One region of the Metabacillus sediminis genome, then DNA from elsewhere that is predicted to be linked to it. Evidence: riboswitches for the same ligand, from Rfam matches in the RefSeq annotation. Region 1 holds a riboswitch; each other region holds the start of a gene.
What was found. A riboswitch is a leader RNA that binds a small molecule or an ion and turns the genes downstream of it on or off. The one in region 1 is predicted to bind S-adenosylmethionine.
Positions count from the first base shown of each region.

Region 2: linked by a shared signal. The riboswitch ahead of WCV65_RS06520 (bifunctional homocysteine S-methyltransferase/methylenetetrahydrofolate reductase) and the one ahead of WCV65_RS09550 (YezD family protein) in region 1 are both predicted to bind S-adenosylmethionine.
Region 3: linked by a shared signal. The riboswitch ahead of WCV65_RS01475 (hypothetical protein) and the one ahead of WCV65_RS09550 (YezD family protein) in region 1 are both predicted to bind S-adenosylmethionine.

Region 1 covers NZ_CP147407.1:1,810,628-1,812,891, reverse strand. The annotation lists gene WCV65_RS09560 (inorganic phosphate transporter) at 1-88, opposite strand, end outside; gene WCV65_RS09555 (phosphoadenylyl-sulfate reductase) at 102-803, opposite strand; gene WCV65_RS09550 (YezD family protein) at 927-1,070, opposite strand; SAM riboswitch class I at 1,137-1,242, opposite strand; gene WCV65_RS09545 (hypothetical protein) at 1,408-2,082, shown strand; gene WCV65_RS09540 (hypothetical protein) at 2,079-2,264, shown strand, end outside.
Region 2 covers NZ_CP147407.1:1,234,211-1,236,474, reverse strand. The annotation lists gene WCV65_RS06525 (YajQ family cyclic di-GMP-binding protein) at 1-354, shown strand, start outside; SAM riboswitch class I at 731-843, shown strand; gene WCV65_RS06520 (bifunctional homocysteine S-methyltransferase/methylenetetrahydrofolate reductase) at 908-2,264, shown strand, end outside.
Region 3 covers NZ_CP147407.1:257,824-260,087, forward strand. The annotation lists gene WCV65_RS01475 (hypothetical protein) at 1-1,024, opposite strand, end outside; SAM riboswitch class I at 1,117-1,231, opposite strand; gene WCV65_RS01480 (DUF4176 domain-containing protein) at 1,654-1,914, shown strand; gene WCV65_RS01485 (hypothetical protein) at 1,923-2,252, shown strand.

The DNA of each region.
Region 1 (2,264 bases):
CGTACGCGACACCCATGGAAGCAGCCGCTCCGCTTGCCCCAATATTCATTGCGAAAAATAAACTCAGGATGATCGCTGCAGCTTCCATCATAGCAGAGCCCTCAACCGTGCAGACCGCATTCTGTCTTTTGGCTGCCATTCCAGCGGCCGGATCTCGCATCATTTACATCGATTGCAGGCTGGGTGCATGGCTTGCATCCGATGCTCGGGTATCCTTGATCGTGGAGAACATTGTAATCCAAATCATTTTTGTGGGCATAACGCCAGACATCTTTCCATGTCCAGTGAATGAGCGGGCAGATTTTAACATTTTCGAATTTATCATCTCTGTTCAGAAACTGGGTGTTTTTCCTTGAAGGAGATTGCTCTCTGCGCAATCCGGAAATCCATGCTTTTTCGCTGCTCATAACCTCTCTGAGAGGAAGCACTTTCCTGATTCTGCAGCATTCATTCGGATCCCTCTTCCATAGTTCATCCCCGTGCTTTGCAGCCTGTTCAGCTACAGTTAGAGGCGGCTTTTTCAATAAAATATTTAAATCTGGGTACCTTGCCTTTACACGGTCAATCAAATCATAGGTTTCTTTAAAATGGAGCTCTGTATCTAAAAATACGATTCTGGCATCCTTTTTAATTTTTGATATGAGCTCGATCAGAACAATCCCTTCAATACCAAAGCTGCATGCGTAAACTAAATCGTCCTGATAATGTGAATACGCCCATTTTAGAACGTTGAGCGCTTCGACCGTTTTGTCATCATTTTCGAATTCTGGAGCGGTTTCTGTCCAATTTTCGAATGTCAGCATAAATTTACACTCCTCTTTTTTAAAACCAACGCAAAAAGGCAGGAACGCGCCGCTGCATAAACAAAGAGCAGGCAAACCGTTCCCGCCTCTAGTTTGTCTAGTCAGCGTACTCATATTGGATTTTTATTTCAGTCTGACTTTTTCATTTTTCTCAAGCTGAATGATCTTACCATCCTGGACAACCAGGGTGATGGATCCGTATTTCATTGCCTGAAGCATTTCTTTTAGCTTTCCGATAACTTCTTCAAGCTGATCCTGCTCCCCCACGGACAGCCCCTCCCCAATACAAAAATAAAAAGCCTTCCATTTTAGAAAGACTTGTGAGGTGTATTCCCCTTATCTCCCAAAATGGATTCCATTTTGCTGGATTTAGCACCTTGCTTTCAAGCAGGTTGCCGGGTTTCAAAGGGCCAGGTCCCTCCACCGCTCTGGATAAGTATGATGTGTTATTGATTTCAAATTTTAGCACAATTCGAACGATTGTCAACCCGAGTTATCGGGTAGGTTTTATAAAAAATCTAAAAATGTGCGAATTACCCAGTGATTTCAGCAGCTTAGAATTTTTTTTGTCAGTAGGATACAATTAGCTAAAGAGGTGAAATTCATGAAAAAGACGATTGTTTCATGGAGCGGCGGAAAAGACAGTACAATCATGCTTCACAGGCTTTTGCAAAACCCGGAATATCATATCTCCGGACTTTTTACATCGATCAACCGGGTTGCCCGCAGCGTCCCTTTTCATGGAATCAGAGAGGATTTGCTTAAAGATCAGGCAGCAAGCCTCGGTCTTGCTATTCAATTCATAGAACTCTCTCCATCTCCATCTAATAATGAATATGAGGAGAGCCTGGGCGAATTTCTTAAAAGCTGCAAAGAAAATCAAATCACTCATGCTGCTTTTGGCGACATCTTTTTAAAGGATATTCGGGAATATAGAGAAAACCTTGTCATGGACAGTGGTTTACAGGCTGTTTTTCCTCTATGGAGAGAGCGGACCGACTCTTTGGCTGGACAATTTATAGCTGATGGCTATAAAGCGTTTATTTGCGGTATAGATGGATCGAAGCTTCCATATTCTTTACTGGGACATCACTATGATGGAGCATTCATTGAAACCATAAAAAAATCAGCCGATCCATGCGGAGAAAACGGGGAGTTTCATACCTTTGTGTACGGCGGACCGATTTTCAGCACAGAGCTTTCATTTGCGGCAGCCGGCACGGAAAACACGTTTTCTGATTTCCGTACACTTTTGCTGCAGCGGGAGGATAACACATGATTGGTAAAGCGTTCTTGTCACTGATTGGTTTTATGATGGCAGCAATCGGCTATTCCTTTTCCTTCTCTTCAAAATGGAGCAAAGAAGAGCTGAATGAAATAAGAATAACCGCAGCTGGCGGCTTTAAGTTATTTGCTGCTGGCGGCTTATTATATTGGTCCATTCTGGAGAAGACCGTTCCT
Region 2 (2,264 bases), 580 kb from region 1:
GAAGAGCTTGTTCTAGTATCCGACGATGACTACAAACTCGAACAGCTGAAAGATGTACTCATCAGCAAACTAATCCGCCGTGAAGTACCGGTAAAGAACATTCAGTACGGCAAAGTGGAAGGTGCATCAGGCGGCACAGTACGCCAGCGCGGCAAGCTCGTTCAAGGGATCGATAAGGACAATGCAAAGCGTATTAACACGATCATTAAAAACTCCGGACTGAAAGTGAAATCCCAGGTTCAGGATGACCAGGTGCGCGTCACCGGAAAAAACCGTGATGATTTGCAACAGGTAATCGCTGCGATCAGACAGGCTGAACTTCCAATCGATGTGCAATTTATTAATTACCGATAATTTTGGTTTGGACCGCTTTGGGTGAGCGGTCTTTTTTATTGGTTTTGGGATATTTTTTGCAGGTTTCCGCATTGATTTCGGATAGTCAGCAATTACCTTTGATAGTCAGCAATTCTTTTAAAAAAGTCAGCAATTATTCCGATATAGTCAGCAATTATTCCAATAAAGTCAGCAATTATCTCAGTAAAGTCAGCAATTACCCTCCCCCCCAGCATTCCCCTTTACATTCAGTACCTTCAGTGACCTCCTGCATTCATTCCCTGTTCATCCGCCCCACATTTAAGACCGTTTTGTAAAAAACCTCCCCTTCCCCCTTGAATGTTTTCGAAAAATTAGGTAAATTGGGAGTAATCTATTTTTAAACAACTCCATATCGTTCTTATCAAGAGAAGCTGAGGGACTGGCCCGATGACGCTTCAGCAACCGGTCATGCAAGCGCGCGTGCCAAGGTGCTAAATCCAGCTAAGCGTTTTGCTTGGAAGATAAGAAGAAGTCCGAATGTTAAAGCCTTCTTCTATAAGAGGGCTTTTTATTTTTAGAGGGGGTATCAGCAGTGGGTTTTCTAGAGGATTTACAAAATGAAATTTTAATAGCGGACGGGGCGATGGGGACCCTTCTATACTCCCATGGGATTGACCGATGCTTTGAAGAATTGAATCTGTCAAACCCTGATCAGGTCCAGAGCATCCATGAGGCATACATCAACGCTGGTGCACGGGTTATTCAAACGAACACATACGGCGGAAATCATATTAAATTATCCCGCTATGGACTGGAAGATGATATCCGGGCCATCAATTCGAAAGCGGCCAGGCTTGCAAGAAAGGCAGCAGGCAGCCAGGCCTATGTTCTCGCTACAATGGGCGGAGTCCGTGCTTTCAAAAAAAGCTCCCATACACTGGATGAGCTGAAACGCAGCTTCCGCGAGCAGCTATATGTCCTTCTGAATGAAGACATTGATGGACTTCTGCTCGAAACCTTTTATGATTTGGAAGAGCTGAAAACGGTTCTTGAAATTGCGAGAAAAGAAACCAGTAAGCCGATTGTCGCCAATGTCTCGCTGCATGAGACAGGCGTGCTGCAGGATGGTACACCACTTGAAAAAGGCTTAAAAGAATTGGAAGCACTCGGCGCAGATGCAGTCGGCCTGAACTGCAGGCTTGGGCCGTATCATATGCTCGAATCACTTGAAGAGGTTCCGCTCCTTGAAAAGGCGTTTCTCTCTGTCTACCCAAATGGCAGTCTTCCATCTGTGGAAGAAGGAAGACTCGTTTATGAATCGGACGAAGGCTATTTTGCAGAAAGCGCCCTAGCCTTCCGTAACCAAGGCGCAAGACTGATCGGCGGCTGCTGCGGTACGACGCCTAAACATATAAAAGCGATGGCTGATGCGCTAAGAGGCCTTTCCCCTATTAAGGAAAAGGCAGTTAAGCAGCGAAAGCCCGTCACTATTCATGAACGGCTGGAGCCTGCCTATCCCCCGCTCCACCAGATTGTGAAGAAGCGCAGGTCTGTTATCGTCGAACTGGATCCTCCGAAAACGCTCAGTTTGGAAAAGTTTTTTAAAGGAGCTGAAGAGCTGAAAAAGACCGGTATCGACAGTATCACCCTTGCTGACAATTCACTTGCTTCACCGAGAGTCAGCAATGCGGCGGTTGGAACACAGTTAAAGGAAAAGCATGATATGAGGCCTCTTATTCACCTCACCTGCCGCGACCGGAATTTGATCGGCCTTCAATCGCATCTAATGGGACTCCATTCCCTTGGACTTACGGACGTATTGGCGATTACTGGCGATCCATCTAAAATTGGGGATTTCCCGGGGGCTACCTCCGTTTATGATCTTTCATCCTTCGACTTGATTTCACTGATCAAGCAGTTCAATGAAGGGTTATCCTACTCAGGAAAAG
Region 3 (2,264 bases), 1.6 Mb from region 1:
AATAGTCCAATACTGGATATTGGGCTTCTCCTTTTAACCCGGTCACTTCGTTATAAGCGAGAAGAGGCAGGTTAACTCCCGAGAAAATCGGAAGTCCGATCCACTTCCAAACTCGTGTATTCACATCCAGTAATTTATATGTGTCATCCCGTTTGTCATATACGAATTCTGTCTCCGCAATTCCGTAATACCCTTGCGCTTTTAATATTTCAGCACCGTATGAGACAAACCGGCCGCCTTCAGCAGACTCAACAAGACAGCCCGTTCCGAAGTTCAAAGGATATTGCTCAAGCTTTCTGCCGGTGAACTGGCCTTTTATTTCCCCGTCCATACTCGTATAGGTGCAGAGAGAATAAAAGTCTGAAAGAGAGCTGCTGATTATATCCTGGATTACAACCTCATGGCTGGCTGTTCTAGCCAGGATGGCGGTGAGCTCCTCCGTACTGTTCGCGGTAAAAGCCTTCGTCTGAAAAGCTTCATAAAAACTGCGCTGTTCCACAGGTTTTACGATGCATGGAAAAGGAAGGTCATCCGGGTATTCACCCGAAAACTCTTCCGGATACCAGGTTGCAGGGATTGGAATGTTTAATGAAGCGGCTTTTTTATAAAGCTTCCGTTTATTTAAAAGAGATTCAACGTTGTCCCACTCCGCGAACGGGAATAAGAAATACTTTTCAAGCTCGGTCCGGTGTTTACTGACGAGCAGCACCCATTCATCATTGCACGGAAACAATACACCCTTTAGAGGGAGATTCCGTCCGATTTCCATCAGCAGACTGATAAATTCCGCCTCTTCAGTAAATGGATTAGGACATAAAGCAGTGGTATGAACATATTTAGATTGAAGCCCGACCGCCCGTCCATCTCTGTCCAGCGCGACAATGGGAATACCTTCTTTTCCCAGAGCCCGGGAAATAGCCAACCCTGTGATATGGGAGTTGAAAATAATAGCAGGATGCTTGTCTTCCGGAAGTGTCTTTAACTGGTTCCATAATTCTGTTCCTTTTATAAGAAAATCTGTCAATCTACCCATCTCCTTATGTCATAAAAACCGCAAAAAACCCCTCTTCATGAGCAGAAGAGGGGTGGAACAATCTGAAAAGCAGACCGGCTCTTCTCTCATCTTTCAAACACATGAATGTGTCTGCAGGAATTAGCACGGTTTCACAAAAATCGTGATCCGTTGCCGAGGCTTCGCAGGGCCATGTCCCTCCGCCTCTCTGGATAAGAGTTATTAGAATTAAATTGATCATATGTTCGTTTGATATATTTGTCAAGGACTGGGCTTCTGGAAACTTTGGAGGCAAAAATGTCGAGGGAAGGCGGAAACGATTATTTCCTGGAAAATAATTTAGTCGAAATTGTCATTTTGAAGGGAATTAACCATGCAGAATGCTAAACAATATAAAATCCTTTTCTCCTCAAAAGTGGTTTATGTTTTAAAAGAGGGGGGTAGGACTTATATAACATGATTATGGATAAATATACCTTGGTAATTATCGGAATTTCAATATTATGTTAGTTCTATAATCACATTTTTTCTAAAATATAAATAGTTGTTTGAAAAGATGAAAAGATATGAGTTAGTATAAATTTATCTGATTTTTACAAAACAAGGAATTTATTTGAATCAAAAGAGTAAGGTGTGGTTGGATGAGTGCAAATTTACTGAATTTTTATTCTCAATTAATAGCAGATAAAGAAATTTATGGAAGAAAGCAGCAACAGGCGGATAATGAGGATAAAGTTTGGGACTATGTTGCTTGTCCTTACCCTCAAGGTCACATTGGGGATAATACAAATGTATTCTTTAATCATAATCAAATTAACAAAGTTTTTTTTAAAGGACTGGAAACAAAAGGCGAAAAGGCATTGAGAAAACAACTAAAAGAGATTTTCAGCGATAAAAAATGAAGAGTTGGATGCATTGGTTTACAGAACCTTATGCCATAGCAGCATCAGAAATAAGGTATCTGGTTAACAGAAACAAAGAGTCTGATGTACATAAAGAAAAGTACCGAATTAACCAGCTTATTCTTTTTAACATAATATTTATGCTTATGTACTCTATTTTCTTTTTAGGTTCAATTACTTATATTATTCTATCATTTTTTGTGGCTTGGTATGGTTTTTTAGTTCTAGTGATCACGATTCCAATGATGGTTTTAGCAAAAGCTGTACAGAAGAAAAGATATTTATCGCGTAGAGATGCTTTTATAAAAGACGATCCTAATTTAATAAACCATCGGTAGAGGCTCATTGGC